4 regions of the Azospirillum sp. A23 genome follow, and region 2 is predicted to be linked to each of the others. Evidence: predicted binding sites of a transcription regulator. Region 2 holds the regulator's gene; each other region holds the start of a gene.
What was found. Region 2 encodes PhoB, which activates phosphate uptake and scavenging genes when phosphate is short. Its sites were predicted from a motif close to TNTCATAAAACTGTCA; they were not measured.
Positions count from the first base shown of each region.

Region 1: the regulator PhoB is predicted to act here: its motif matches at 5,560-5,575, upstream of ABNQ40_RS15000 (5'-nucleotidase, lipoprotein e(P4) family).
Region 3: the regulator PhoB is predicted to act here: its motif matches at 3,432-3,447, upstream of ABNQ40_RS06620 (DUF47 domain-containing protein).
Region 4: the regulator PhoB is predicted to act here: its motif matches at 5,862-5,877, upstream of ABNQ40_RS23485 (RNA degradosome polyphosphate kinase).

Region 1 is NZ_CP170666.1:1,347,994-1,355,716, reverse strand. Features, by position in the region: gene rplM (50S ribosomal protein L13) at 1-352, opposite strand, end outside; gene ABNQ40_RS15030 (PaaI family thioesterase) at 535-1,032, opposite strand; gene ABNQ40_RS15025 (hypothetical protein) at 1,105-1,896, opposite strand; gene ABNQ40_RS15020 (ferritin-like domain-containing protein) at 2,071-2,592, opposite strand; gene ABNQ40_RS15015 (formylglycine-generating enzyme family protein) at 2,793-3,788, shown strand; gene ABNQ40_RS15010 (LysR family transcriptional regulator) at 3,802-4,701, opposite strand; gene ABNQ40_RS15005 (glutathione S-transferase family protein) at 4,810-5,442, shown strand; gene ABNQ40_RS15000 (5'-nucleotidase, lipoprotein e(P4) family) at 5,584-6,477, shown strand; gene ABNQ40_RS14995 (hypothetical protein) at 6,534-6,686, opposite strand; gene ABNQ40_RS14990 (hypothetical protein) at 6,874-7,269, opposite strand; gene urtE (urea ABC transporter ATP-binding subunit UrtE) at 7,382-7,723, opposite strand, start outside.
Region 2 is NZ_CP170667.1:2,641,253-2,648,975, forward strand. Features, by position in the region: gene ABNQ40_RS29915 (ABC transporter permease) at 1-442, shown strand, start outside; gene ABNQ40_RS29920 (Bax inhibitor-1/YccA family protein) at 589-1,314, shown strand; gene ABNQ40_RS29925 (S-adenosyl-l-methionine hydroxide adenosyltransferase family protein) at 1,411-2,139, opposite strand; gene phoB (phosphate regulon transcriptional regulator PhoB) at 2,212-2,916, opposite strand; gene pstB (phosphate ABC transporter ATP-binding protein PstB) at 3,034-3,864, opposite strand; gene pstA (phosphate ABC transporter permease PstA) at 3,870-5,195, opposite strand; gene pstC (phosphate ABC transporter permease subunit PstC) at 5,188-6,570, opposite strand; gene ABNQ40_RS29950 (PstS family phosphate ABC transporter substrate-binding protein) at 6,597-7,643, opposite strand.
Region 3 is NZ_CP170664.1:266,216-273,938, reverse strand. Features, by position in the region: gene ABNQ40_RS06635 (response regulator) at 1-1,102, shown strand, start outside; gene ABNQ40_RS06630 (hypothetical protein) at 1,224-1,529, opposite strand; gene ABNQ40_RS06625 (inorganic phosphate transporter) at 1,673-2,686, opposite strand; gene ABNQ40_RS06620 (DUF47 domain-containing protein) at 2,700-3,344, opposite strand; gene ABNQ40_RS06615 (hypothetical protein) at 3,615-4,145, shown strand; gene ABNQ40_RS06610 (glycosyl hydrolase family 17 protein) at 4,153-5,934, opposite strand; gene ABNQ40_RS06605 (ferredoxin--NADP reductase) at 6,158-6,931, opposite strand; gene ABNQ40_RS06600 (short-chain fatty acyl-CoA regulator family protein) at 7,169-7,723, opposite strand, start outside.
Region 4 is NZ_CP170667.1:1,296,438-1,304,160, forward strand. Features, by position in the region: gene trmFO (methylenetetrahydrofolate--tRNA-(uracil(54)-C(5))-methyltransferase (FADH(2)-oxidizing) TrmFO) at 1-32, opposite strand, end outside; gene ABNQ40_RS23465 (hypothetical protein) at 237-434, opposite strand; gene uvrA (excinuclease ABC subunit UvrA) at 497-3,364, opposite strand; gene ABNQ40_RS23475 (CYTH and CHAD domain-containing protein) at 3,537-5,153, opposite strand; gene ABNQ40_RS23480 (histidine phosphatase family protein) at 5,255-5,773, opposite strand; gene ABNQ40_RS23485 (RNA degradosome polyphosphate kinase) at 5,976-7,723, shown strand, end outside.

The DNA.
Region 1 (7,723 bases), on a different replicon from region 2:
GGCGGCCGAGCGGACCGCGCGGAACCATGCGCTCCACGGCCTTCTCGATCACACGCTCCGGATACTTGCCGTCCAGGATCTGGCCCTTGGAACGGCCCTTGATCCCGCCCGGATAGCCGGTGTGCCAGTAGAAGATGTCGGCGTCGCGCTTGTTGCCGGTCAGCTTCACCTTCTCAGCATTGATCACGACGATGTGGTCGCCGCAATCCATGTGGGGGGTGTAGGTCGGCTTGTTCTTGCCACGCAGGATGTTCGCCAGGATGCTGGCAAGCCGGCCGAGAACGAGGCCGTCGGCGTCGACGACGTACCACTTCTTCTCGATCTCGGTCGGCTTCAGATTGAAGGTCTTCATCGCCACACTCGTTTCTTCGAATACGGATCGGCTGGCCGCCGATACCGGGGCGCCGAAGCGGACGGTTTTCTACGGGCCGAAGCACACCTCTGTCAACGGAAAAATTATCATTTAATTTCAATGACTTATGAGAGCGGTAATTAGATACCTCTTTCTCAAACCCATTGATTCAAAAGGACTTTTTATGGCGCTTCATTCATGCGGTAATTGGATACCGCAACGGAGACGGGGTCGTGCGGCGGGATCGAGTAGGTTCCCGTCACGTGGGCGACCGGTTCCGGATCGCCCTCGGAGAACAACAGGATCTCGCCATAGGCCAGCCGCTTGCCGAGTTTCAGCACACGCGCTTCCGCAATGATGGCGACGGGTGGCGGGCGGCGCAGGAAGTTGATGGTCATGCTGGTGGTCACCGCCAGCTCGACCCGGCCGATCAGACTCAGCACCGCGCCATAGAGCGCCACGTCGGCCAGCCCGAACATCGCCGGGCCGGTGACGGTGCCGCCGGGGCGGACGAAATCGTCCTTGTAGGGCAGGCGCAGGCGGATCGTGCCGGCGCCCAGGCTTTCGACGACGACGCCGAAGTTCCCGACCAGGGGAACCCCCTCGCGGATCAGATCCTCCAGTTCCTCCTTCGTCATGGCGGGAACGGGAGCGGCGGCGGAACGGTCGGCGGCGGACATGGGGCCTCGGTCGGTGAACTTGGCTGGGTCACCGGACTGTGCGCCATCCCGTCCATTCGGACAAGTATGGTGCTACTCGGCCGGCTTGGTCTCTGCCGGTGTCGAGGACGAAGCGGGGGCTGCCGGCGCGGGTTCCGCCGCAGTGGCAGCGGCGGGGGTGGGGCTGGCGGGGGGATTGTCGGTGGGAGCGGTCAGGCGGATCGGTCCACCGCCGCTGGCGGGCTGCGCCGGACCGGTGGCGGACTGCTCGGCCGGAGCGGGGACAGCGGCGGGGGCCGGCTCGGCGGGCGGGGCGAGCGGCACCGCCTTGATGTCCGACTTCGGGGGCTCCGGGTGGACCGTCTCCGTTTTGGCTGGTTCGGCCTTCGCCGAATCGGTCTTCGCGGATTCGGGATCGGCGGGGGTGGAATAGTCGGGGACGATGCGGGCCTGGCTGCCGGTGATGACCAGCACCTTCTGGCCGATGGGCAGCGGCTGCGGCTCCTTCTGGGTCAGCGACAGCAGTTCGCCGTTCGATTTGCGGACGATGTATTCCCAGCCGTTGGTGTCGCCGGCGATGTGCTCCATCGCCGTGCCCAGCAGCCCGCCGATCGCCGTGCCGCCAACGGTGCCGAGCGCGGCGTTCATGCCGCCTGTCCCGACCTGCGCGCCCAGGATGCCGCCGGCCGCACCGCCGCTGACGGCGCCGACGGTGCCGTTGGCGCTGATCGCCACCTGGCGGAAGCCGACGACGATGCCCGGCTCGACCTTGTTGGCCTGCTGGACCGCGCTGGAGGCGTAGGTGTTGGGAGAATAGTCGGAGGTGCAGCCCGCAAGACCGCCGGCCGCGGCGATGAACAGGCAGAGAGAGACCGATCGAAGCACGGGCGAACCATCCGTTTTGAAACCCCGCCAAGTTTCTTACGGCAAAGTCCCCCGACTCGTCACCGGGCAAAATCCGGACGCGACGGGAATGCTGCATTGCAACAGAGCGATGGCCGGGAAAGAACTTGTCCTTCCCGGCCACCATGAATGCAGAAGACGGCTCAGCGACCGGCGTCAGCGGCCGGCGGTCTGATCGCTGGCCTTCAGCGACAGGTACTTCAGCGTCAGCGTCGGCACGTTCTCGATCACCCAGGAGGCCATCGCCTCCTCCTCGCGCAGCGAGGTCTGCAGCAGCGGCGTGGCGAAGGCGAAGTTGCCGGCCTCCGCCACCGTCAGCAGCGACCGGTAGCTCGCCACTTCGAAATTCTCGAAGGCGTAGTTGGCGAAGGAGTTCTTGAGGATCTCGTCCTCGGCGAAGCTGTGGCCGAGTGCGGCCAGATTGCCCATGATCGACAGGGCGGTGTCCTTCAGACCGGAATGGCTTTCCTGAAGCTGGTCCAGGATCTGATCGATGCGGGTGATCTGGCTTTCGGTCTCGCCACGGTGCATGCGCAGGTGGTCGGAGACTTCGGGATAATTCACCAGACGGTCAAGCTGGCGGTCCATCAGGGCCAGAGCCTGCTGTTCCACCGCATGGGCATTGCGCAGGCCGGTAACGAACAGCGCGCGCGTGAGGTCCGCGGGATGGGCAGCCATGTGTTTCTCCTGTGGCATCAACGCTCCGTTGAACGTCTGCCCGCACCAACAGCAGGAATCAGTCTTCGACGCTTACCGCTTCCGCCATAGCGCAATGGGGAAAGGCCGCCACCGTGGTGCTCCGGTACCGGCTGGAAGTGCCCCGACCGGGACACGGACGCGCGGTTGCCGGACGCGGTGCGCTGCGGGGAAATGGCGGCATGATCCGCACCGGCACACCACCAAGAGACATTCCCGCCATGACCGTCACCCTGCCCGGCTCCGTCGGTGCGGTCGTCGCCCTCATCCTGATGCTGACAGCCCTGGCCGCCTGGCGCCGGGGGGAGCCGGACGATCTGACCGGCTGGCGGGCCGAAAGGCTGGCGAGCTTCCACGTCTGGCAGGCGGGCAGCCCGGCGCGCGAGGTCTGGGACCATCCCGACGCCCCCATCCTGGTCACCATCCCCGCCGGCAGTTATCTCCGGGGCTCCCCGGCGACAGAGACGGAACGGTTTCCCGACGAGCCCTTGCCAACCCCGGCGTCGGTCCAACATCCCATCGCCGTCGGCAAATACCCGGTCACCCGCGGCGAATATGCCAGCTTCATCCAGGACAGCGGCTATCGGCCACGGACGGTCTGCCGCGGCTATGCCGGCGAGACGGAGCTGCTGCCGCGCTGGCATTTCTCCTGGCGCCGGCCGGGGTTCGCGCAGACGAACAACGACCCGGCGGTCTGCGTGAGCTGGTACGATGCCAAGGCCTATGTGGACTGGCTCAGCCGCCGGACCGGCAAGCGCTATCGCCTGCTGACGGAGACGGAGTGGGAATATGCGGCCCGCGTCGGCACCCGGACCGCGCGCTGGTGGGGTGACGATCCGGCCCGGGGATGCGATGCGGCGAACGTCGCCGACCTGTCGGCCAAGGACCGCTTCACCGACTGGGAGGTGGCGAACTGCCGCGACGGCGCCCTGTTCACGTCGCCGGTCGGCAGCTACCGCGCCAACGGCTTCGGCCTCTACGACATGCTGGGCAATGTCTGGCAGTGGGTGGAGGACTGCGCCGCGGACGGCCATTCGGGAGGGGCCTGTTCGCAGCGGACGATGCGCGGCGGGTCGTGGCACAGCAACCCGCGCTATGTCCGCTCCGCCGTGCGCCGGGTGGACGCGGCGGAGAGCGGCTATGCCGCCTACGGCATCCGCGTCGCCCGCGACCCCTGATGCCGGCTGGCGATCAGCTGTGCAGAACCTCCAGTGCCGACAGGCCCTGCACCACATGGTCGAGGAAGGCGCGCACCCGGCCGGGCATCAGTCTTGCGGTCGGCACCACGACATGGACCGGCAGCGGCTCCGGCTCGGTGTGCGGCATCAGGCGCACCAGCGTGCCGGCGGCGAGGTCATCGGCGGCTTGATAGGACAGAGGGCGGGCGATGCCGTGCCCGTCGCGGGCGGCGAGCAGCGCCGGCTCGATGTGGCTGACCGCCAGCTTCGGCATCACCCGCAGCACCCGCTCCCGCCCATCGATCAGAAAGCGCCAGTCCGGCGGACCGGGCCGGGCCGTCGTCAGGATGATGTCGTGGCCGGACAGATCCTCCGGCATCGACGGCGTGCCGCGCCGTGCCAGATAGCCGGGGCTGGCGACCAGAAAGCGCCCGACCTGCCCCACCCGCCGGGCGACGAGGCCGGAATCGGGCAGCGGGCCGATGCGGATCGCCACGTCCAGCTCCTCCTCGATCAGGTCGAGATTGCCGTCGGACAGCACCAGCTCGACGCGGATGTCCGGAAACTCCCGCATGAAGTCGAGGACCAGAGGCGTCACATGCTTGCGCCCGAACATCACCGGCGCGGTGACCCGCAGCCGCCCGCGCATCGGCCGGTCGGTTCCGGTGGCGGCCAGCGCCTCGTCATAATCGGCCAGCAGGCGGCGCGCCTGCTCGGCCAGCCGCCGGCCGGCATCGGTGGGAGCGAGGTTGCGGGTGGTGCGCTCGATCAGCCGCACACCCAGCCGCTCCTCCAGCCCCGACAGCGCGCGGGTGACGGCGGGCGCCGACCGCCGCAGCCGCTTGGCCGCACCGGCAAGGCTGCCAGTCTCCAGGATCGCCACGAAGATCGTCAGTTCGTCCAGCCGGTCCACAATTCTTCCAATTCCTGAAAGAGTCCCTTGTCATCAAAACCCATTCCTGCGAAGCAGCGCAAGTGGTTGGCTGTGGGCATCCGCGATCCACAGAGAAGGGGACTTGCCATGGGCACCAGCACCGATCCCGCCATCACGCTCTACGGCACGCCGCTGTCGGGGCATGCCCACCGGGTCGAAGCCTTCCTGAACATCCTCGGCCTGCCCTATCGCTATGTCGATGCGAATGCCGAGCTTCGCCGGTCGGATGCCTTCCTCGCCCTGAACCCCTTCGGACAGATCCCGGTGCTGGTCGACGGCGATCTCGTCCTGCCGGATTCGGTCGCCATTCTCGTCTATCTCGCCGACCGCTACGACGCTTCCGGCCTGTGGAACCCGAAGGCGCCGGACGAGGCAGCACAGGTACAGCGCTGGCTGTCGGTCGCCGCCGGAGACCTGCGCTTCGGGCCGGCACTGGCGCGCATCCTGACGCTGTGGGGCGGGGCCGGGACGCTGGCCAACGCGCAGAGGGTCGCGGAACGCCTGCTGCGCTTCATGGACAGCTATCTGGCGCACCGCGACTGGCTGGCGGCGGAGCGGCCGACCATCGCCGACATCGCCTGCTACGCCTATGTCGCCCGTGCCCCGGAAGGCCACATCCCGCTCGCCCCCTATCCGGCGGTGCGGCGCTGGCTGGAGCGGGTGGAGGCGATCCCGGCGCTGACCCCGATGCCGGAAAGCGCCATCCCCCAGCCGGCCTGAGACCGTTGGGCTGGGCCGCATGACGCGAGTGTGCCGATTACCATGACGCAAGCGTATTGGGATGTGGTGACGCAAGCGTCACTGGACCGTCGCCAAGCACCCGAATCTGTGCTTCGATGACAGTTCCATGACACTTGATGGATGGGTAAGTCGATGCGCAATTCCGCCTGTTCCGGGCGCTGGTCGCTGCTGTCCGGTGCGGTTGCCCTTTCCCTTCTCGCCGGCCCCGCCCTGGCGGCGGATCCGGCTCCCCAAGGCCCGGTGCCTCAAAGCGATCTGCTGAACGCCGAGCTGTGGATGCAGCGGTCGGTCGAATACAAGGCGAACTCGCTGGCGGTCTATGCGCTGGGCAGGATCCAGCTGGACAAGGCGCTGGCCGAAAAGAACTGGACCGCGGCGACCGAGCAGACCGGCAACTACCAGGATCTGCCGCCGGCGGTGGTGCTGGATCTGGACGAGACGGCGATGGACAACTCCGCCTATCAGGCCGGGCTGGTCACCACCAACGGCGAATTCTCGCCCAAGAGCTGGGATGCCTGGGTGAAGGCGGAGAAGGCGACGGCGGTGCCGGGCGCGGTCAAGTTCACCCAATACGCCGAATCGAAGGGCGTGAAGGTGTTCTACGTCACCAACCGCAACGCCGACCAGGAAGAGCCGACCCGCCGCAATGCGCAGGCGCTGGGCTTCCCGATGGGCGGCAACGTCGATACTTTCCTGATGTCGAAGGAAAAGCCGGACTGGGGGTCGGCGAAGGGGACGCGGCGCGCCTACATCGCCAAGGAGTACCGGATCGTTCTGCTGTTCGGCGACAATTTCGGCGACTTCAGCGATGCCTACAACGGCAGCGAGGCCGACCGTCTGAAGGCCTTCGAAGCGGCGAAGGAGCATTTCGGGCGCGACTGGCTGATGCTGGCCAATCCCGGTTACGGCTCGTTCGAGAGCGCGCCCTTCGGGCATAATTTCAAACTGTCGGCGGACGAGAAGCGGGCCAAAAAGATCGGCGCGCTGGAGCCCTGGGTGGCACCGGCCCAATAACGGCCTGCCCAATATCGGCCTGAAAGGACGGTGCGCCGGGCCTGGAGTGTTGACCTTCAGAAGATCAGGCGCACCGCTTCCACGATCAGCACCCACGGCGTACCGATCATGACGGTCCAGACCGCCAGACGCGGCAGACCGCCCATCTTGCGGACCTTCGGTTCGGCGGAGGGGGCGGCTTCGAACGAGGCGGCGTTGTAGATCGACATGACCTGCGGCTCCGTGAGCAAGATGGCGTTGAGGTCATCATGCGGTTCGGATCCTTAACGACCTTTAAAGAGCGCAGCCCACGAAGTCGGCGTTTGCGCATTACCTCGACCGGATAAGTATACTCCCGGCGAAGGCAGGGCCGTGGCGCCGGACGACAGTAACCACGGCCCCGCGATACCCCGAACGTTATGGCTTCGCCACGTGCCAGACGTTGTTCACGCCGTCGCCGGTGGTGTCGCCGGGCTTCGCATCCTTGGCCCAGCTGTAGAGCGGCTTGCCGTTGTAAGCCCATTGCCGGCTTCCGTCGTCGCGGGTGACGACGCTGTATTTGCCCATCGGCTTGGCGGAGGCGGGAGCCATCAGCGGCGGCCAGTTGGTCGCGCAAGGCCCGTTGCAGGCCGACTTGCCGGCACCGTCCTTGTCGAAGACATAGAGCGTCATGCCCTTCGCGTCGGTCAGGACGGGACCCATCGCGGTCTTGCCCGTCATGGCCGGTTCCTTATCCTGAGCGAAAGCCGGGGCGCCGGACAGGACGGCCCCCAGGCCGATGGCGGCAGCGGCGATACGGAGTGCGGACTTCATTGCGCGGTTCCTCCCGAAACAGGCCCGCGGGACGGCAGGCCCGATGGATCAAGGACGCAATGGGACCGCGGATATTCCGCCCGTCACCGGCCGGAACGCCATGCCATCGGTGTTATACCGTCAGGTATTTGCGGACCTCCTGCTCGTCCAGGCCGCTGCGCGGACCGGACAGCATCACCTCGCCGCGCTCCATCACCACCCAGTCGTCGGCAAGGTCGCGGGCGAAGTCGAAATACTGCTCGACCAGCAGAATCGCCATGGTGCCCTTGTCGCGCAGGTATGAGATGGCGCGGCCGATGTCCTTGATGATCGACGGCTGGATGCCCTCGGTCGGTTCGTCCAGCACCAGCAGGCGCGGGCGCGTCACCAAGGCGCGGCCGATGGCGAGTTGCTGCTGCTGGCCGCCCGACAGGTCGCCACCGCGGCGCTCCAGCATGGATTTCAGCACCGGAAA
Region 2 (7,723 bases):
CACCATGGTGCGGGTGAAGGACGCGCTCGACACCGTGGCGGAGATGCTGGGTCACATCGGCACCGCGGTGCGCATCGTCGCCGGCATCACGCTGGCGGCCGGCACGCTGGTGCTGGCGGGTGCGGTCGCCGCAGGCCATCGCCGCCGGGTCAATGACGCGGTGGTGCTGAAGGTGCTGGGCGCCACGCGCGGCGACATTCTGCGCGCCTTCCTGCTGGAATACGGGCTGCTGGGACTGCTGACCGCGGTCATCGCCGGCATCATCGGCACGCTGACCGCCTGGGCGGTGCTGAAGTTCCTGATGCATTGGGAATGGAGCTTCCTGCCGTCGGCTGTCTTCACCACCGCTTTGCTGAGCACGGCGATCACGCTGGCTTTCGGGTTCTATGGTACTTGGCGGGCTCTGGGCCAGCCTTCGGCGCCATTGCTTCGGAACGAGTGACTCCCGTATGATGAAGCCGCAGGAAAAACGAATCGTGAAAGCTTTTTCATCTGGAAAAAGCGCCGCCGATTCCTATTGAACCGCCTGGCGGACTCGCCAATATGTCCTGCGACGGGATCACCCAATTCCACCGAGGAAACCAAACCATGGCAGACCCGACCTATAACCGCTTCGCGACCGCAGGCCGCGCGACAGATCGGGGATACTTCGACGAAGGCCTGCGCCAGCACATGCTGCGCGTGTACAACTACATGGGTGCCGGCCTGATCCTGACGGGTCTGGTCGCCGCGCTCGTGTCGTCCAGCCCGGCCATGATGGCCACGATCTTCGGCACGCCGCTGAAGTGGGTGGTGATGCTGGCGCCGCTGGCCTTCGTCATGGTGCTGTCCTTCGGCATCCAGCGCCTGTCCTTCGCATCGGCACAGATGATCTTCTGGGCCTATTGCGGCGCGATGGGCCTGTCGATGTCGGCCATCTTCCTGGTCTTCACCGGGGCGTCGATCGCGCTGACCTTCTTCGTCACCGCGGCGACCTTCCTGGCGATGAGCCTCTACGGCTACACCACGAAGGCCGACCTGTCGAAGATGGGCTCGTTCCTGATGATGGGCGTCATCGGTCTGGTGATCGCCGGCCTGGCGAACATCTTCTTCCAGTCGCCGGCCCTGCACTTCGCGATCTCCGCCATCGGCGTGCTGATCTTCACCGGCCTGACCGCCTATGACACCCAGTCGATCAAGGAAAGCTACGCCGAGGGCTACGATCACGAGAGCACCGGCAAGCTGGCCCTGATGGGCGCCCTGACGCTGTACCTGGACTTCATCAACCTGTTCCAGTTCCTGCTGCAGTTCCTGGGCCAGCGCAACAACGACTGAACCCCGGACATCTAACCCGAGACGCCCGATCGGACAAGCACCTGATCGACGCAGCAGCCGCCCGGAAGCACCCGCTTCCGGGCGGTTTTCTTTTGGTCAGGTTTCCACCGTCACCGCATCGCCGACCTTGAGACCGAGCAGTTGGTCGGCCCGCCCGCGGTTGACGGCGATCTCCGCCAACCCGTTGGAGTTTTCGTACCACAGCGGCTGCCCCGGCCCGACGGCGCCGAAGGTGCGGGCACGGGTGACGCGGGCGCCGCCGGCGGTCAGCACCGCGTCGGCGGGCAGGGCGGATGCCCGCATGCCGGTCATGGCGTTGCCGTAGACATCGACATAGACGATGCGCGGCAGCTCGTCCGGCCAGTCCGGGCGGCCGAGGACGGCGGGATCGAGCGGGCTGCGCGCCACGGCCTGCCCGGTGGCAAGGCTGGCGGCCACGGGGGCGAACAGGTCGCGGCCGTGGAAGCTGGCGGACAGCCGGTCCGGGATCCAGTCGATTGTCCAAGCGTTTAGCGACGTTGCGCGGCGGGCGAGCAAAGCGAACAGCCCATTGTCCGGCCCGACGAACCAGCGTCCGTCGGCCTCCACCATCACCGGCCTCCGGTCGGTGCCGACGCCGGGATCGACGACGCAGAGAAAGACGCTGCCGGCGGGGAAGGCCGGGGCGTAGGCCGCCAACAGATAGGCAGACAGCTGCGGGTCGAAGGCGGGAGCGTCGGCGAACAGGTCGATGACCGGCACGCCGGGCGCCTGTTGCGCCAACACCGCCTTCATCTGGCCGGTGTAGGGACCGGAAAGCCCGAAATCGGTGAAGAGCAGGATCATCGGGGGCATGGGGGCAGTCTCACCAAGGCTGCGGTGGTTCTGCCCCCATCCTACCCCCATCCTATCCTGGGCTCACACCGACTTGGTATCCAGCGCGTAGCCGGCCGACCGCACGGTGCGGATCAGGTCCAGCTCGTCCTCTTCGTTCATCGCCTTGCGCAGGCGGCGGATGTGTACGTCGACCGTACGCGGCTCGACGTACACGTCGTGGCCCCACACCAGATCGAGCAGCTGTTCGCGCGAGAAGACACGGCCGGCATGCTGCATGAAATGGCGCAGCAGGCGGAATTCGGTCGGGCCGAGGTGTACGTCCCGGCCGTTGCGGCGGACGCGGTGGGCGGCCAGATCCATCGTCACGTCGGCGAAGGTCAGCACCTCGTCCGTCATGCCGGGCGATGCGCGGCGCAGCACGGCGCGCATGCGGGCGACCAGCTCGGTCGGGGAAAAGGGCTTGGTGATGTAGTCGTCGGCACCGGAATTCAGGCCGCGCACACGGTCGCCTTCCTCGCCGCGGGCGGTCAGCATGATGATCGGGATGTCGCGGGTCTTGGCGTTGCGGCGCAGCTGGCGGCAGACCTCCAGCCCGCTCATCAGCGGCAGCATCCAGTCCAGCAGCACGATGTGCGGCGTCTGTTCGCCGGCGGCCAGCAGGGCCTCCTCGCCGTCGCTGGCGGTGGCGACGCGGAAGCCTTCCTTTTCCAGGTTGTACTTCAGCAGCGTCAGGATGTCGGCCTCGTCCTCGACGATCAGGACGAGCGGCTTCAGGGCCGCGTTCATGGTGGCTCCGTTCACAGCGCGCGTCTCGACGTTAACCGGCATGGCACAGCCTTTTCAACAAAGGAGGGAAGAGGGGCGGGCATCGGGAAAGACAGGGGGCAAGTCCAGGGCGGGGGCTCAGCCATAGCGGCCGGTGATGTAGCCCTGGGTGCGCTCGTCGCGCGGGTTGGTGAAGATTTCCTCTGTGTCGTCGCACTCCACCATCTCGCCCAGATGGAAGAAGGCGGTGCGCTGCGACACGCGGGCGGCCTGCTGCATGTTGTGGGTGACGATGACGATGGTGTAGTTGGCCCGCAGCTCGTCGATCAGCTCCTCGATGTGGGCGGTCGCGATGGGGTCGAGCGCCGAGCAGGGCTCGTCCATCAGGATCACCTCGGGGCTGACGGCAATGGCGCGGGCGATGCACAGCCGCTGCTGCTGGCCGCCGGACAGGCTGGTGCCCGGTTCGCGCAGCCGGTCCTTCACCTCCGCCCACAGGCCGGCGCGCTTCAGCGAGGTCTGCACCACCTCGTCCAGCTCGTCGCGGCCGGAAGCCAGGCCATGGATGCGCGGGCCGTAGGCGACGTTGTCGTAGATCGACTTCGGGAAGGGGTTCGGCTTCTGGAACACCATGCCGACGCGGGCGCGCAGCTGCACCGCATCGACCGCCTTGCCGTAGACATCCTCGCCGTCGAGCGCGATCTGCCCTTCGACCCGGCAGCCCTCGATGGTGTCGTTCATCCGGTTCAGGCAGCGCAGGAAGGTCGACTTGCCGCAGCCGGACGGGCCGATCAGCGCCAGCACCCGGTTTTCCCGGATGTCGAGGTCGATGCCCTTCAACGCCTGCTTGGCGCCGTAGAACACCTTCACCCCGCGGGCGGTCATCTTGTTGGGCAGCGCTGCGCCGGAACGCTGGCCCGGACGGTCGTCGGCGCGGGGCCGCAGCTTCAGCGGGCTCGGAATGCTCATGACGCTCACCACCGTCTCTCGAAAATCTTGCGCAGGATCACGGCCGCGCCGTTCAGCAGGATCAGGACGCCGAGCAGGATCAGGATCGCCGCCGAGGTGCGCTCGGTGAAGGCCCGCTCCGGGCTGTCGGCCCACATGTAGATCTGCACCGGCAACACCGTGGCGCTGTCGGTCAGCCCATGCGGGATGTCGACGATGAAGGCGACCATGCCGATCATCAGCAGCGGCGCCGTCTCGCCCAGCGCGCGGGCCATGCCGATGATGGTGCCGGTCAGGATGCCGGGCATCGCCAGCGGCAGCACATGGTGCAGCACCGTCTGCAGGGGCGAGGCGCCGATGCCCAGCGCCGCCTGACGAATCGACGGCGGCACCGCCTTCAGCGCGACGCGGGACGCGATGATGATGACCGGCAGCGTCATCAGCGCCATCACCAGCCCGCCGACCAGCGGGGCGGAGCGCGGCATGCCGAAGAATCCCAGGAACACCGCGAGGCCGAGCAGGCCGAAGATGATCGACGGCACCGCGGCGAGGTTGTTGATGTTCACCTCGATCAGGTCGGTCCAGCGGTTCTTCGGCGCGAACTCCTCCAGATAGACCGCGGCGGCGATGCCGGTCGGCACCGACAGCGCCATGGTCACCAGCAGGGTCAGCAGCGAGCCGGCGATGGCGCCGCCGATGCCGGCCTGTTCCGGCTCGCGGCTGTCGCCGGCGGTGAACAGGGTGGTGTTGAAGCCCTGCGCCAGCGCACCCGACGCCAGCAGCGCGTCGGCGGCGGCGATCCTGGCGTCGCCGATCCCGCGCTCGCTTTCCGGCAGGTCGCGGCGGTAGGCGCCCTTCACCAGCTGGTCGATCTGGTCGTCGGCGCGGACCCAGACGGTCTGCGTCGTGCCGGCCAGCGCCGGATTCTTCGCCACCATCGCCTCCAGCTCGTAGGGGGCGCCCGACGACAGCAGGTCGTTCAGCACGCGTTTGCCGGCACGGTCGGTCACCTGCGGGAACTGGGCGTAGAGCGCCCGGCGCAGCGGGGCGGTGTAGTTGCGGTCGGCGACCTCCGCCGGGTCGAGCGTCACCTCCAGCCGGATGCGCGCTTCCCAAAAGGCACTGGCGCCCTTGGCGACGATGGAGCCCAGCAGCAGCACCAGGATCAGCGCCGCCAGCGCCACCGCGGCGGCGCCGGCCAGCCGGAAGCGGCGCTCCGCCGCATGGCGGGCACGCAGACGTCGGGCGAAGGCCTCGCTGCGCAGGCGCGACTTCGGCGCAGTGGAGTGGCCAGGGGAGGAGGCGGGGGAGGGCGTCACGGCCGCCGCGTCCCGCTCGACGAGGTCAGTCATATTTTTCCCGATAGGTCCGGACCACCCGCAGGGCGACCATGTTGAGGCAGAGCGTGACGAGGAACAGCACGAGACCGAGACCGAAGGCCGACAGCGTCTTCGGGCTGTCGAACTCCTGGTCGCCGACCAGCAGCGTGGCGATCTGGGTGGTGACGGTGGTGACCGCCTGCAACGGGTTGGCGGTCATGTTGGCGGTCAGGCCCGACGCCATGGTGACGATCATCGTCTCGCCGATGGCGCGGCTGACCGCCAGCATCACCGCGGCGACGATGCCCGGCAGCGCCGCCGGCAGGACCACCTGCCTGATGGTTTCCGACTTGGTGGCGCCGAGGCCGTAGGAGCCGTCGCGCAAGGATTGCGGCACCGCGTTGATGACGTCGTCCGACAGCGAGCTGACGAAGGGGATGATCATCACCCCCATGACGATGCCGGCGGCCAGAGCCGATTCCGAACTGACGTCCAGCCCCAGCGCCTCGCCGACCGAGCGGACGAAGGGCGCCATCGTCAGCGCGGCGAAGAAGCCGTAGACCACGGTCGGGATGCCGGCCAGGATCTCCAAAGCCGGCTTCAGCCAGGTGCGCACGCCGCGACCGGCATATTCCGACATGTAGATCGCCGCCATCAGCCCGACCGGCACCGCCACCAGCATGGCGATCACCGTGATCAGCAACGTGCCGGCGAACAGCGGGATCGCGCCGAAGGAGCCGCTGGAGCCGACCTGATCGGCCCGCATCGCCATCTGCGGGCTCCAATGGGTGCCGAACAGGAAGTCGAGCGGCGAGACGACGCTGAAGAAGCGCAGCGCCTCGAACAGCAGCGACAGCACGATGCCGACCGTGGTCAGGATGGCGACTAGCGAACAGACGACCAGCGCCACCCGCACCACCAGCTCCACCGCCGGACGGGCGCGCAGGTCGGGGCCGATGCGGTGACGGCCCCAGGCCAGCCCGGCGACGGCGAAGCTGGCGCCGACGGCGAGCAGGCTCCAGCCGGCGAGATCGCGCAACGCGGCGTAGCGGCGCGCCGCCTCGACCACCAGCGGATCGGCTTCACGCCCGGTCGAGATGCCGCGGGCGAGGTTGAGGATGTCGGCCTTCAGCAGGGCGACCGACTGGCCGTCGCCGGTGGTCAGCCGCTCCGGCAAGGCCGACAGCACCAGCTGCATGGCCAGCCAGCCTTCCGACGCCGTCCAGGCGACGAACAGCAGCAGCGCCGGCAGCCCGGCCCACAGCGCGACATAGACGCCATGATAAGAGGGGACCGAATGCAGCTCCGCCACCCGCCCGCCGACGGACGCCGCCGCCCGCGACCGGCCGATCATGAAGCCGATCACGGTGAGCAGGGCCAGGATCAGGGCGAGGAGAGTCAGCTGCATGCGGGTCGCTCAAGAGGAGGAGTTGGTCAGAACTGGAGCGGCGTCAGGTTGACCGCCTCGACGCGGGCGGCGTCGCGCAGCGACTTCGGTTCCGGGATCAGCCCCTTGTCGACCAGATAGCCGTCGTCGCCCATCGCCCGTTCCGACGTGTATTCGCCGATGAACTCGCGGATGCCCGGAATGACGCCGGCATGGGCGTTCTTGACATAGATGTAGAGCGGGCGGGCCAGCTCGTACTTGCCGGCGGCCACCGTCTCCGCCGTCAGCTCTACCCCGTCCATCTTCGCCGACTGCAAGGTGTCGCGGTTCTGGTCGAGGTAGCTGTAGCCGAACACGCCGAAGGCGTTGGGATTGGCGAGCAGCTTCTGGACGATCAGGTTGTCGTTCTCGCCGGCCTCGACATAGGCGCCATCCTCGCGGATGGTCATGCAGGCGCGCTCGCGCGCCTTTTCGTCGGGGACGGCCTTGGCGACCTCGGCCACCTTCCTGCAGCCTTCCAGCATCGCCAGCTCGTTGAAGGTGTCGCGCGTCCCGGAGGTGGGCGGCGGCCCCAGCACCTCGATCGCCGCCTTGGGCAGCGACGGGTCGATGTCGGACCACAGCTTGTAAGGATTGGCGACCAGGGCGCCGTTCACCGGCACCTCCTTCGCCAGCGCCTTCCACAGGATGACGGTGGACAGCGACACCGGCGCCGCCTTCCGGGAGGAGGCCAGCGCGATGCCGTCATAGCCGATCTTCAGCTCGGTCATCGTGGTGACGCCGTTGCCGGCACACTGGTCGATTTCCGACTTCTTGATCCGGCGCGAGGCGTTGGCGATGTCGGGATGGGCCGGGCCGACGCCGGCGCAGAACAGCTTCAGCCCGCCGCCGGTGCCGGTCGATTCGACCACCGGGGTCTTGAACTTGCCGGTCTTGCCGAAGGCCTCCGCCACCGCGGTGGTGAAGGGGAAGACGGTGGAGGAGCCGACCGCGCGGATCTGGTCGCGCGACTGCGCCCAGGCCGGGGCGGCAAGGCTCAGGGCCAGGGTCAGGCCCAGGGCGGTCGCGGCGACAACATGGGTCCGGGTGGTCACGGGTGCCCCTCCTTGAGGAAACGGAGACTGGTCCAGCGGAATGGCGCGGACCATAGACCCGGAGGGCGACCGATTGATTA
Region 3 (7,723 bases), on a different replicon from region 2:
CCTGCCGCTGACCAAGCGGCTGGTCGAACTGCATGGCGGCACGCTGGCGCTGCGCAGCACGCTGGGCGTCGGCACCACGGTGACGGTGCGGCTGCCGGCGAACCGCCTGATGCCGGCGGAGGCGTCGGGCATGCCGGCGACACCGCCGGCCCGGCCGGCCGCCACCACCAGCCCAGCCGGCAGCCCATCCCTCACCGTCCCCGCACAGCCTGCGGCCCAGTCCTTGGCGCCTGCGCTTTCCCCGCCGCCGTCCGGACCGCTGTCGATCCTGCTGGTGGACGACGACCCGACGGTGCGCGACATGGTGGCCGGGCTGCTGCGCGGCTGGGGCCATCGGGTGATCGCGGCGACCAACGCCAACGAAGCGCTGGTGGTGCTGGACGGGCCGGAAAAGCTCGATCTGCTGCTCAGCGACGTCGTCATGCCGCCGGGTATGGACGGGACGGAGCTGGCGCGGCACACCGCCCGCATGCGCCCGGGCCTGCCGGTTCTGCTGGCCTCCGGCTTCGCCGCCCATGCCGTCGGCACGCCTGCCGGATTCGGCCCCGACGTGGCGATGATCGCCAAGCCCTTCTCCATCGAGGACCTGCGCCGGCAGCTTGCCCGCATCGCCGGCCGGCGGGTGGGAGCGGCCCCCCAGGCCCAGGCGATGGCGGCCCAGGCAATCGCTGCCCCGCCCCCTGTTCAGCCCACTCCCCGCCCCGCCGGACCGCCCCGCCTGCTGATCGCTGAGGATCTGTCGATCAACCGCGAACTGCTGGCGGCGCTGTTCAAGGACAGCGGCTATCGCATCGATCTGGTGGCCGATGGCGCCGCGGCGGTGGAGGCGGTGAAGGCCGGCGACTATGACCTCGTGCTGATGGACGTGCAGATGCCGGAGATGGACGGGCTGGAGGCGAGCCGGATCATCCGTGCCATGCCGCCGCCGCACGGCGACCTGCCGATCCTGGCACTGACCGCCGGCTCGTCGGACGAGGAGCGGCGCGACTGCCGCGACGCCGGCATGAACGGACACATCGGCAAGCCTTATGAGCGCGACCTGCTGCTGCGTCAGGTCGCCCGCACGCTGGCCGCCGGGCGCAGCCGCACCGGCGCCGCCTGAAGGCCTGCCCTCCAGAGTCTGTCTGATGCTTATTGAAGCATCAGACAGACTCTAAGCTTTTGGTTTTCCGTGTGATTCACGCTTCAAGCGATTCCGCTTGAACCGATCACACTCTAGCCGGTCAGGGCTGCTCGAACACCCTTGGGAAATGGGCGAGACGCCGGCCGAACAGGCTTTGCGGCGTGGCGTCGGCCACGGCCGGTTCCGCCTGACCGGCAGGCAGCGGCGCTATGGGCAGGGGCGTGGAGGAGAGAGCGCGCGCCGAGGTCGGGCGGGGGCGGCGTTCTGTCTTCTCGGGTGGGGCGTAGAAATGCAGGGTCAGCTGGCCGTCGGCTTCCGCCGCATAGGGCAAGCCTGGGACCGTCCGGCGTTCGGTGCCGGGAAGCACATACTGCTCACCTTGGTCGGTGCGTTCGATATGCGGCATGACCGGTATCCTGTCTCCACCGGACCGATCCTGCCGTTCCCGCCCTTGCGGGTCAAGGGCGGGCTGCGTCACGAAGGGCTTATCCGATCGTACCGGTATCCGCCCCCTCGTTCACAGGGTGTTCTCCCCCTAAATCAAGGCCCTTACGGGTGCAGGACGCTCGCCACCAGCAGGTAGGACAGCCAGGCGACGATGCCGGATGCGGGAATCGTCAGCACCCAGGCCCAGACGATTCGGCCCGCCAGACCCCAGCGCACCGCCGATGTCCGGCGGGCGGAGCCGACGCCGACGATGGCGCCGGTGATGGTGTGGGTGGTCGAAACCGGGATGCCCAGCCACGTCGCGCCGAACAGCGTGATGGCGCCCGCCGTCTCGGCGCAGAAGCCCTGGTAGGGCTTCAGGTCGGTGATGCGCGACCCCATGGTGCGGACGATGCGCCAGCCGCCCATCATGGTGCCCAGCCCCATCGCCAGCTGGCAGGCGATGATGACCCAGAACGGGACGTGGAAGGTATCGCCCAGCATGCCCTGGCTGAACAGCAGGACGGCGATGATGCCCATCGTCTTCTGCGCGTCGTTGCCGCCATGGCCCAGGCTGTACAGCGCCGCCGAGACGAGCTGCCAGTGCCGGAACTGGCGGTCGACCGCGAAGGGGGCGGCCCGGCGCAGCGCCCAGGACAGCACCAGCATCAGGAACAGCGCCAGCAAGAGGCCGATGCCGGGCGACAGCACGATGGCGACCGCCGTCTTGGTGAAGCCGCTGCCGATGATGGCGCCGAAGCCGGCCTTGGCGATGCCCGCCCCGGCGATGCCGCCGACCAGCGCGTGCGAGGAGGAGGACGGCAGCCCGAGATACCAGGTGATCAGGTTCCAGCCGATGGCGCCGATCAGCGCCGCCAGGATCACCGCCGGGTCCATCACCAGCGGATCGACCAGCCCGGTGCCGATGGTGGTGGCGACATGCAGGCCGAAGAACAGGAAGGCGATGAAGTTGAAGAAGGCCGCCCACAGGACGGCCAGCTTGGGCGACAGCACGCGGGTCGACACCACGGTGGCGATGGAGTTCGCCGCGTCGTGCAGGCCGTTGATGAAGTCGAAGGCGAGCGCCACCAGAACGATGACGGCGATCGCCGGCAGGCCGAGTTGCAGGGCCTCCATGACCGGGACCGCCTCAGACCTGATCGAGCGTGATGCCCGCGACCAGGTCGCCGACGTCGTCGCACCGGTCGGTCACCGCCTCCAGCATCTCGTACAGCTCGCGCCGGCCGAGGAAGGCGATCATGTCCGGCTTCTCCGCGATCAGCGACTGCAAGGCGCTGCGCAGGATGTCGTCGGCCTCGTCCTCGATGTCGGACAGCCGGCCGCAGAGATGGTCGATCCGCTCGGCGTTGCGGGCGATGGAGCCCAGGAGCGGCATCAGTTCGACCAGAACGTCGGCCTGCTGGCGGATCAGGGCGACGAAGCGGCGCATCGGCTCGTCGAACGCCTCGATGCCATAGAGGCCGGCATGGCGCGGCACCTCGTCCATCAGGTCGATGGCGTCGTCCAGCGCGTTGATCAGCGACAGGATGTCCGAGCGGTCGAAGGGGGTGATGAAGGCGCGGTGCAGGTCGCGCCCGGCATCCTTGGCGATGCGGTCGGCGTCCTTCTCCACCCGCTTCAGCGCGGCGACCTTCTGCACGCGGTCGTCCGGTCCGGAATCCATCACCGCTTCCAGCGCAATGGATGCTGCCACGATATGGCGGGCCTGCTCGACGAACTGGTCGACGAAGCGTTCCTCCTTCGGCATCAGCGAACGGAATGCGCGCAGCAGCATGGGACGGTGACTCGCGTAGACTGGAATGGTTTGGCGCTGCTCTTAGCACGCTTCGCGGTGCGGTGCAGCGGCGGCATGTCATGTAAAGGTCATGAAACGGTCATTTGGTAGCAAAATCGCCACAGGTCGCGGCATATCGCCGCTTTTCACCCCTCCAACCAATCCGGCAAACCAGTTGGCCCGGCCCCCTTGAGCAGGCCCCATGGAAAGCCGCCGGCCGCCTTCCCAAATCTCACCCGAAGCCCCTCCCCCGACTGCAGGGTTCCACCCATGACGTGCCCACCCGCCCCCCTCCGCCGCCTTGCCATGCCGGCGCTTGCCGCTCTGCTGTTGAGCGCCGCACCGCTGCATGCCCAGACGGTTCCGCCCGCAGACCCGGCCGGCCGGTGCAGCCCGACCGTCTCGGCCGCGCTCAGCACCTGGGACACCGGAGTCGCGGCGGCGGAGCGTTTCGGCGACAAGGCCGCGGCGGTGGCGCGCGAGAAGGGGCGGGAATATCTGCTGCCGCTGCTGGGGATCGACCCGAAGGCGGTGCCGCCCGACGCCAAGGGCGGCGGCACGACCGACGATGTCGGCCGCGCGCTGGAGGAAAGCCGCAACGATCCCAAGCGCCGCGCCGACCTCTGCGCCGCCATCACCCGCGCGGCGGACGAGGCGAAAAACTCGGCCGGCGCCGGGCTCGACGCGCTGAAACGGGCTCTGGACAACTGGCAGCTGACGCCGCCCGCCGCTCCCGCCCCCGGCCCGGCCCCCGTCCCTGCTCCGGAGGCGCCGAAGCAGGACGGGCTGATCCGGACCTGACCTGACTTCAGATCCGCCGAAGCGGACGCCGGGCGCTCCACACCCCGGCCAGGAAGGGCAGCGCCAGCAGGACCTGCAAGGCTGCCCAACCCAGCGCTTCCCAGTTCGGCCGGGTCCAGTCGACCTCGTGCAGCGCCTCCATGAAGGGCAGCTGGCCGTAGATCAACGATTCGAGCGGCACGAAGCCCTCGGCCACCACGGTCAGCAGCGCCGCCAGCAGCAGCCCGAAGCCCAGCACCGACTCGACCGGCAGGCGGCGGACGGCGCCGCACAGGCCGCGCGGCTCGCCGTCGGCGACAGGAATTGCCGGACGGAACAGGCTGGCGATGCCCAGCGCGCCGCGCGTCTCCGTCCCCGCCGGCCGGCGGGCGGCACGGATCAGGCCCAGCGCCGGCAGCGCCACCGCCGGGATCAGCAGATAGGGGTTGGGGAAGTCGCGGTAGCGGCCGTCATAGACGATCAGCAGCGACCAGACCAGCGCCGCGACGCCCAGCGCCACGGCGCTCCACCGCCCGACCCGCTCGGTGCGGGTCAGGGCCGGGCGGGCATGGCGCAGTCCGACCAGCGGCTCGCTCGCCAGACCGCCGCTCGCCAGCGTGCGGTGGGCGGTCAGCAGCACCGCCAGCACCAGCGCCGCGGTCAGCGCCAGCATCGCCACGGCCAGCGTGGTGTCCTGCCAGTAATGCTTGCCATGCTCGGCCAGGAAGGCGGCACGGACATAGAGGGTGGACAGCGCCTGCGCCAGCAGGATCAGCACCGCCCAGCCGGCGCCCGGCACATGGCGGCGCAGCAGCGACAACCCGCCCAGCAGCACCAGCGCCAGCCCGCTCGACGCCGCGAACAGCCAGGGCCACGCGACATTGCCGACGACCGGCCCGGCCAGCGAGAATTTCGGCGTGCGGTCGGCATTGTACAGGCCCCAATGGCCGCCGACCGTGCCCTCCAGCTTGGCCTTCCACTCCTGGTCGAAGGCCTCGATCACGTTGTAGTCGAAGCCTTCCTGCTCGGCCATGCGGACGAAGGCGTTGACGAACTTCGCCTTGTTGACCAGCCCCGGCACGGCGGCGCCGCGCGAGCGCCCTTGCGTCGGCCAGCCGGTCTCGCCGACCAGGATCGGCTTGCCCGGGAAGCGGTGGGCGATGGTGCGGTAGCTCTGGCGGATGCGCTCGGTCGCCGCCTCGACGCCGGCCGGCACGTCCTCCCAATAGGGCAGCAGATGGATGGTCAGGTAATCGACGTGGTCCGCGATCTGCGGGTATTTCAGCCACCATTCCCAGACGTCGGCATAGGACACCGGCTGCTTCACCGCCGCCTTGACGCGGTCGATGTATCCGGCGACCTGCTCCGGGGTCAGTTCGCGGCGCAGCAGCACCTCGTTGCCGACGATGACGCGGGTGATGACGTCGGGATAGCGGTTGGCGAGATCGATCAGCGAGGCGATCTCCGCCTCGTTCTTGTCGGTCCGCGAGGACAGCCACGCCCCCATGGTGACCTGCATGCCGTGCTTGCGCGCCAGTTCCGGCACCACCTGCAGGCCTTCCAGCGAGGTGTAGGTGCGGATGCCGGCCACCTGCGGCGCGAGGGCGACGATGTCCTCCTCGATCTGGGCGGTGGAGGGCAGCACGCCGGTCAGCGGGCTCTGCCCGTCGCGGAAGGGCGCGAAGGACACGCTGCGCAGCTTGCCGCCGGGCGGCGGGTCGAGCGGCACCGGCAGGTTCGGCAGGGACCAGACGGCGAGATTCGCGAGGCCGGCGACGATCATCGCGGCAAGGATGAGGATCAGGCGCATGGGCGGGATGTCTACACCAAAGGCTTGACGGTTTGAACGGTGACCGTCGCACCAACAGGCCGGACGGCGATTTTATTCACGGATGCGGACAGAAAATGGGCGCGCCCCCCGGAGGAGGCGCGCCCAGTCGGTCAAGGATTGAGTGACGTGCCTTCGTCACGGATTGGTAAACCGGCGGGAGGGGACGTTTATTCCGTGGGAAATAGCGTCCCCTCCCCCGATCTCACCGTTCGACGAACGCCTTTTCGATGACGAAGCCGCCCGGCTCGCCGTTGGTGCCCATGACGAAGCCGCGCTTTTCCATCATCGCGGTGGTCTCGGCCAGCATGGCCGGGCTGCCGCAGATCATGACGCGGTCCTTCTCGGCATCCAGTTCCGGCAGGCCCAGGTCTTCGTAAATCTTACCGGTTTCCATCAGCGTGGTCAGGCGGCCCTGGTTGCGGAAGGGCTCGCGCGTCACGGTCGGGTAATAGAGCAGCTTTTCCTTCACCTGCTCGCCGAAGAACTCGTTCTCCGGCAGGCTGTGGTGGATCAGGTCGTCATAGGCCAGTTCCGCCACGGTGCGGGTGCCGTGGGTCAGGATCACCCGGTCGAACTTCTCGTACATCTCCGGGTCCTTGATGATGCTGAGGAACGGCGCCAGGCCGGTGCCGGTGCTCAGCAGATACAGGTTCCGTCCGGGAAGCAGGTTGTCGGTGATCAGCGTGCCGGTCGCCTTACGGTTCACCAGCAGCGTGTCGCCTTCCTTCAGATGCTGGAGCCGCGAGGTCAGCGGGCCGTCCTGCACCTTGATGCTGAAGAACTCCAGCGTCTCCTCGTAATGCGCGCTGACGAGGCTGTAGGCACGCAGCAGGGGCCGGCCTTCGACCTCCAGCCCGATCATGGTGAACTGCCCCGGCAGGAAGCGGAAGGACGGATCGCGCGTGGTGGTGAAGCTGAACAGCGTGTCGGTCCAGTGGTGAACGGTCAGCACGCGCTCTTTGATCAGATTGCTCATTTGGGCGTTCCAAAACCTGTCGGCGCCAAGCTCTGTTGGCAATGTTCAATACCAAAGTCCGGGACGCTGCGTTCAGGTGGCCGGCGCGATGACACGAGCGGAGCTGCCGCGACGCAACGGCCGAAACCTATCAACAAACCCGGTCGAAGGCCACGGATTTATACCAGTCAAATGACGGGCTTTCCGGTAAACAACACGAATTTCGCCGTACAACATTGATCCCGGTCAATTGAATCCTTATTCCGCGCTGGGCGGCGCGAACAGGTAGGGCGACAGGCCGCGCAGATTCTCATCGACGATAAGCCGATGATTCAGCGGCGGAAACGCCCGCTGCGAGCAGTCCAGCCGCGGGCAGAGCCGGCAATTCACCCCGATCGGCGTCGCCGCATCGGTGTTTGACAGGTCGAACCCGTCCGCATAGGTGACCTGAGCCGCATGCTGGACGTCGCAGCCCAGCGCCACGGCGAATTGCTGCGGCGGGCTGCGGTGGCCGCCGCCGGCCTTCACCACCGTGCGGGCGATGGAGAAATAGGCGGTGCCGTCCGGCATCTCCGCCATCTGGCTGTGGATCTTGCCCGGCGTGCGGAAGGCCTCATAGACGATCCAGCGCGGGCAGCCGCCGCCGAAGCGGGCGAAATGGAATCCGGCCCCCGAGAAGCGCTTCGACACGTTGCCGGCGCTGTCCACCCGCATGAAGAAGAAGGGCACGCCCTTGGCGCCCGACCGGTGCAGCGTGGTCAGCCGGTGGCAGACCTGCTCGAAGGAGGCGTCGAAGCGCCGCCGCAGGATCTC
Region 4 (7,723 bases), 1.3 Mb from region 2:
ATGACATGGACGGGGCGAAGGGAGTCGGTCATAGAGGCTATTTCCAAACAGAAGACTGCGGACGATTGGCGCGCAATCTAGGCTTTCTGCTCCCAAAACGACAGTCCTCAAACGGTCGCCGCCAGACACAGATCAGCCGGCCTTCGCGGAGAAGGCCGGCTGCAAGTCGATCAAGAGTCAGTCAGAACATCGATCCAAGCAGAGCATTGAGCCTGGGGCGTCAACCAAGCAGTGGCTCACTCGCTCTTCGTCGTCGTGCTGCGTTCGACGGTGGTGGAACCGGTCGGGGCCGGCGTCACGGTGGTCGAACCGTAGCTGGGGGTGGTGGTCGTCGTGGTCGTCGTGCTGGTGGTGGATTTGTCGGACCCGCAGGCCGCCAGCAGCAGGGCCGCACCAAGGGCGGCCCCCATACCGGTCAGAAGCGTCTTGCTCATGCCTCTCGTCTCCCATGCAGTGCGAATTCTGCCTGGAAGAACAAAGCGCAGCTTGCGTTTGTTCACGCCCTCTTTCGGGTTGCCGATTTCCGCACCACCGGCTTCGCCTTTAGGTAGGGGGCGAGATAGCGGCCGGTGTAGCTGCATTCCACCTTGGCGACATCCTCCGGCGTGCCTTCGGCGACGATCTCGCCGCCGCCGGTGCCGCCCTCCGGCCCCAGGTCGATGATCCAGTCGGCAGTCTTGATGACCTCCAGATTGTGTTCGATCACCAGAACCGTGTTGCCCTGGTCGACCAGCGCGTGCAGCACCTCCATCAGCTTTTCGACGTCGGCGAAATGCAGGCCGGTGGTCGGTTCGTCGAGGATGTATAGCGTGCGGCCGGTGGCGCGGCGGCTCAGTTCCTTGGACAGCTTGACGCGCTGTGCCTCGCCGCCCGACAGGGTGGTCGCCGCCTGTCCGATGTGGATGTAGCCGAGGCCGACGCGTTCCAGCGTGTCCAGCTTGTCGCGGATGCCGGGAACCGCCTTGAAGAACTCCTTGCCCTCCTCGACCGTCATGTCCAGCACGTCGGCGATGGTCTTGTCGCGGTAGGTGACTTCCAGCGTCTCGCGGTTGTAGCGCTTGCCGTGGCAGACGTCGCAGGTGACATAGACGTCGGGCAGGAAGTGCATCTCGATCTTGATGACGCCGTCGCCCTGGCAGGCCTCGCAGCGCCCGCCCTTGACATTGAAGGAGAAGCGGCCCGGACCGTAACCGCGCGCCTTCGCCTCCGGCAGGCCGGCGAACCAGTCGCGCATCGGCGTGAAGGCGCCGGTGTAGGTCGCCGGGTTGGAGCGCGGGGTGCGGCCGATCGGCGACTGGTCGATGTCGATGACCTTGTCCAGATGCTCCAGGCCCAGAACCGCGTCATGTTCGGCCGGATGCTCGCGGGCACCCATCAGCTTGCGCGCGACCGCCTTGTACAGCGTCTCGATGATCAGCGTGGACTTGCCGCCGCCCGACACACCGGTCACGCAGGTGAAGGTGCCCAGCGGGATCCTGGTCGAGACATTCTGCAGATTGTTGGCGCGTGCGCCCTGCACCTCCAGGAACTGGCCGGGATGGCCGGGCCGGCGGGTGTCGGGCACGGGAACGAAGCGGGTGCCGTTCAGATACTGGGCGGTGATGCTGTCGGGGTTCTTCTGAACCTCCTCCGGCGTCCCCTGCGCGATGACCGAACCGCCATGCTGGCCGGCGCCGGGACCCATATCGATCAGATAGTCGGCGCTGCGGATCGCATCCTCGTCATGCTCGACGACGACGACGGTGTTGCCGATGTCGCGCAGGCGCTTCAGGGTTTCCAGCAGCCGGTCGTTGTCGCGCTGGTGCAGTCCGATCGACGGCTCGTCCAGCACATACAGCACGCCGGTCAGGCCGGAGCCGATCTGCGAGGCGAGCCTGATCCGCTGGCTCTCGCCGCCCGAGAGCGTACCGGATCCGCGACTGAGCGTCAGGTATTCGAGGCCGACGGCGTTGAGGAAACCGAGGCGCTCGTTGATCTCCTTGAGGATGCGGTAGGCGATCTCGCGGTCCTTCGGGCGGAGATGCTCGTTCAGTTCGCTGAACCATGCACCGGCGCCGGCGATGGACAGCTCTGCCGCCTCGGAGATGTTGCGGCCGCGGATCTTGACCGCAAGCGCCTCCGGTTTCAGGCGGGCGCCCTTGCAGACCTCGCAGGGCTGGGAGGACTGGTACTTCGACAGCTCGTCGCGCGTCCAGGCGCTGTCGGTTTCCCGGAAACGCCGCTCCAGATTGTTGACGATGCCCTCGAACGCCTTGTTGGTCTGGTAGCGCCGCAGGCCGTCGTCGTAGGTCATGGTGATGGCAGACCCGTCCGAGCCGAAGAGGATGGTCTTGCGCACCTTCTCCGGCAGATCCTGCCAGGGCGTCGTCATCGACGCATCGAAATGCTCGCAGATGCTCTCGAGCGTCTGGTCGTAATATTTGGAGGTCGAACCCGCCCACGGCGCGATGGCGCCCTTCGACAGCGGCAGCCGCTCGTCCGGGACCACCAGCATCGGGTCGAAATAGATCTTGCTGCCCAAGCCGTCGCAGGCCGGGCAGGCGCCGAACGGGTTGTTGAAGGAGAACAGCCGCGGCTCAATCTCCGGAATGGTGAAGCCGCTGACCGGGCAGGCGAATTTCTGCGAGAAGACGGTCTGCTCGTTGGTCTCGGCATTCTCGACCCAGACGATGCCGTCGGCCAGCCCCAGCGCGGTCTCCAGCGAATCGGCCAGACGGTTGCCCAGCCCCTCGCGGACCACGATGCGGTCGACCACCACCTCGATGTCGTGCTTCAACTTCTTGTTGAGCGCCGGCACCTCGTCGATCTCGTACATGGTGCCGTCGACCCGCACGCGCTGGAAGCCGCGCTTGCGCAGGTCCTGGATTTCCTTCTTGTACTCGCCCTTCCGCCCACGGACGAAGGGTGCCAGCAGCAGCAGGCGGGTGCCCTCCGGCATTGCCATGATGCGGTCGACCATCTGGCTGACCGTCTGGCTTTCGATGGGCAGGCCGGTGGCCGGCGAATAGGGGATGCCGACGCGCGCCCAGAGCAGGCGCATGTAGTCGTAGATCTCCGTCACCGTGCCGACGGTGGAGCGCGGATTCTTGGAGGTCGTCTTCTGTTCGATGGAGATGGCCGGCGACAGACCCTCGATGGAATCGACGTCCGGCTTCTGCATCAGCTCAAGGAACTGGCGCGCGTAGGCCGACAGACTCTCCACATAGCGCCGCTGCCCCTCGGCATAGATCGTGTCGAAGGCGAGCGACGACTTGCCCGATCCCGACAGGCCGGTGATGACGATCAGCTCGTCGCGCGGCAGATCCACATCGACGTTCTTCAGGTTATGTTCCCGCGCGCCGCGGACGCTGATGTACTTGTTCATGGAGTGTTCTTTTACCCGAAGCTTTTCCGGATGGAAAGCGGCAAGGCGCCGCGACGCATGACGAAAATCGGCCGGCAGAGGAAATGGCCCAGAGGAAATGGCCCCCGCCGCCGGTCGGCTGATGATATATGCGCCAAGCGCGGCATTGCCACCGGCGCCCCGCGCGGGTCGGTCATGACCAGAAGGGCGGAACGGCCCGGAACCGCTTCCACAGCTCGGGCAGCGCCTTGCGCCGCTTTTCGGATTGGCGCTCGATCCAGGCGGCCACCGCGCCGACCGTCTTCGGGTCGGCGCCGGTCAGCGATGCGAGCATACGGGCGCTGGTGACGGCGTCCTGATCGGCGTCCAGTGCCGCCTGCAACTGTTCCAGCGCCGCGAAGAAGGGCAGGGTGGCCGCCTCCGGATAAAGTCCCCGGAAGAAATCGGCTGTATACCGCAGCGTGCGCATCCGCCGGCGCAGCTTGTCGCGCCCCTTGGCATCCTCCGGCGGCTTCGCCGGCTTGCCGAGCTTCGCCATGCGCGCCGTCAGCCAGCCGCCGGCAAGCGTGGTGACCGGCGCCGACAGCACGGCCCGCCGGTCGCTGTCCGCCTCCGACATCCAGCGGCCATGCTCCAGCCACGCGGCGAGGCCGAGGACCGTGGTGGTGCAGCCGGGCGCCAGAATCGCCGCCATCGCTTCTCGTGCCGGACCGGCCCCGGCGGAGCGGGCCAGCGACTCCAGCCGCTCCAATGCCGTCCGGTCGATGCCCGGGGCTGCCTTCGGGTCGGCAAGGAGAGGAACGAGGACGCCGGACATCAGCACGTCCCAGCCGCGCGCCGGTCCCAGCCGCTTGGCGAGCCCCCGGCTTTCCTCGATCAGCCGGTCGGCTTCCGGCGCGGCGATCAGCGGAGCGAAGAGGCGATGGGCGGTGCGCAGCCGGCGAAGCGCCACGCGCATGCGGTGCAGCCCCTCCACGTCGCCGCCGGCCAGCGCGCAGGACTCGTTGGCCAGGAACTGGCGCAGTGCCTGACGCAGGATATGGCGATAGGCCTCGGCGACCGTGGTCAGCGGCGACAGGCCGAGCGGTTCGGCCTCCACCGGTCCCGGCGCCCTGCCGGTGACCATCCGCAGACCTGCCTCCGCCTTGCTTTCGGTGCCGATGCGCATGGGGATGGCGGCCTGAAGCATCAGCGCCAGATCGAACAGGCTGGCGACCTTGCCGGCCTTCAGCTCCAGCTCCACTTCGCTGATCGGCAGGGAGTTGCCACCGGCATAGACGCCTCCGTCATCGACGGCCAGCTCGACCGCGGTCAGCGGATCGGGGCGCAGCAGCAGGGTGGTGCGCCGGAAATCGGTGATGAACAGGCAGTCCAGCGCATCGAGCGCCGCCGACGGCACCAGCCCGGCGACGCTGGGATCCGTCAGCACGCCGACATCGACCGCCTCGCCGGCGACGACCCACTCCCATTCCCGCCGCACGGCAACGGCGGCCGAATCGCCGGGGCTGGCGCTGTTGACGGTCTTCAGGGTCTGAACGAAGCGGTCGCCCTCCTGCCGCACGCGCAACGCCACCCCGTTGGCGGCGAGCTTGAAGTCGGGCGTGTCGAAATAGGCGGTTCGCAGCCTTTGTGTCGCCGCCGGGCCGTCGGCAATCGCCAGCAGCCCCGGCAGCGCAGCCACCCGCGCCAGATCCGCCGTCGCCGCATGCAGCTTCAACTCCACCTCGCGGAACGTCGATGCCGCCGGCTGCGCGTCGGGTCCGGGCTGCGGGCTGCTGGGCGGTGCCGTGGGTGGGCTGACGGGGGTCAAGGGGCGGCTTCCTCCCGAATCCGGCCGGGGCACGGCCTTGCGGCCGAACTGGCCTGGAGCGTATCAGGTGGATCCGTGGATACTCCAACCGCCGCCGCAGGTTAAGAGAGTTTACGCGGCTGCACAAAATCCGCCAGCCGGCCGGCGCCCATCTCCAGGTCGGCCCAATGCAGCGTCTCGAAGACCAGAACGGCGCAGGCGCCGGTCGGGAACTTGTCGGCCAGATCGTGGCGGAGGCCATGGTCGCCGCTGCCGGTCAGGGCGTTCGCCAATTCGTGAAGGTCGGGATTGTGCGCCACCAGCATCAGGCCGGTCGCGGAATCGGGAGCGTCGCGCAGCCTTTCCAGCAGTGTATGGGCGCCGCACAGATACAGGCCGCGTTCATGCTCCACCGGCGGATAGGGCGTACCCATCGCCGTCATCACCCGCTTGCGCGTTTCCACGGCCCGCACGGCGGTCGAACAGAGCACGAGGTCGATGTGCGCGTGATGCTTGGCCAGATAGGCGCCGACCAGGGTGGCCGCCTTCTCTCCGCGGGCGTTCAACGGGCGGTCATGGTCGCCCAGCGACGGATCGTCCCAGGAGGATTTGGCATGGCGCAGCAGGAACAGCGTCTTCATGGCGGAAATCGGCCGGCAGGGGAGGGGCGAGGGGGCAGGCGGCGGGATCGGCGAGGTGGGAAGAGGTCGCAGTGTTTAACCAAATGGGAGTCCTGAAACCGTAACGCATATGGGATACTCTGTCTGCCCACCATATAACCGTCGTCGGCATGGTTCAAAGCCAAGCGCCGGCGTTCGGGATTTCACGATTTCAGAGGTCGACGTGACGCATCTCCAGGAACTCGATTCGGTCGGTATCGAGCCAAACGCCCCGGAACGCTTCATCAATCGGGAGCTTTCATGGCTGGCCTTCAACCAGCGCGTCCTGGACGAAGCGGCCAACCCGAATCACCCGCTTCTGGAACGGCTGCGCTTCCTGTCGATCTCCGCCAGCAACCTCGATGAATTCTACATGGTCCGCGTCGCCGGCCTGAAAGGGCAGGTGGCCGCCGGCGTGAAGACGCCCAGCCCTGAGAATCTGACGCCGGCCCAGCAGCTGGTCGCGGTGAAGCAGCGCATCGCCGCCCTGATGGAGAGCCAGCAGGCCACGTGGCGTTCGCTGAAGGGTGAACTGCGTGGCGCCGGCATCTCGGTCGTCGATCCGGCCGACCTCAGCGAAGGCGAACTGGACTGGCTGGAAGCCAAGTTCCTGGACGATATCTTCCCGATCCTGACGCCCATCGCCGTCGATCCGGCCCACCCCTTCCCCTTCCTGCCGAATCTGGGATTCTCGCTGGCGCTCCAACTGCATGACCCGGTCAAGGGCCGGCACATCGATGCGCTGGTGCCGCTGCCGACGCAGCTTGAGCGGTTCCTGCGCCTGCCGGGTTCGGACATCCGCTTCATCCAGCTGGAAAAGGTGGTGATGCAGTTCATCGACCGCCTGTTCCCTCCGTTCCAGGTCAAGGCGCACGGCGTCTTCCGCGTGCTGCGCGACAGCGAAATCGAAATCGAGGAAGAGGCGGAAGATCTGGTCCGCACCTTCGAAAGCGCGCTGAAGCGCCGCCGCCGCGGCAGCGTCATCCGGCTCGCCACCGACAGCGGCATGGCCGCCGACCTGCGTGAGTTCCTGCGGCATGAGCTTAACGTCGCGTCGGACGATGTCTTCATCCTCGACGGGCTGATCGGCCTGACCGACACCAAGCTGCTGATCGTCGACGAGCGGCCCGATCTGGTCTTCCGCCCCTTCAACGCCCGTTTCCCGGAACGGATCCGCGATTTCGGCGGCGACTGCTTCGCGGCGATCCGCCACAAGGACATCGTCGTCCACCACCCGTACGAGTCGTTCGACGTGGTGGTGCAGTTCATCCGGCAGGCGGCGCGCGACCCGCAGGTGGTCGCCATCAAGCAGACGCTCTACCGCACCAGCAAGGACAGCCCGATCGTCGCCGCGCTGATCGAGGCGGCAGAGGCCGGCAAGTCGGTCACGGCTCTGGTCGAGCTGAAGGCCCGCTTCGACGAGGAGGCGAACATCCGCTGGGCGCGCGATCTGGAACGCGCCGGCGCCCAGGTGGTCTACGGCTTCGTCGATCTGAAGACCCACGCCAAGGTGTCGCTGGTGGTGCGGCGAGAGAAGAAGGCGCTGCGCAGCTACGTCCATTTCGGCACCGGCAACTACCACCCGATCACCGCGAAGGTCTACACCGACCTGTCCTTCTTCACCTGCGATCCGGCGCTGTGCCACGACGCCGCGGTCATGTTCAACTTCATGACCGGATACGCCACGCCGAAGGTGCTGGAGAAGATCGCCATCGCGCCGATCACGCTGCGCCAGCGCCTGTCGGACCTGATCGAGGCGGAAATCGCCCATGCCGTCGCCGGCCGTCCGGCGTCGATCTGGGTGAAGCTGAACTCCCTGGTCGATCCGGTCATCATCGACAAGCTGTACAAGGCCTCGCAGGCCGGCGTTCAGATCGACATGATCATCCGCGGCATCTGCTGTCTGCGTCCGGGGGTGAAGGGACTGTCTGA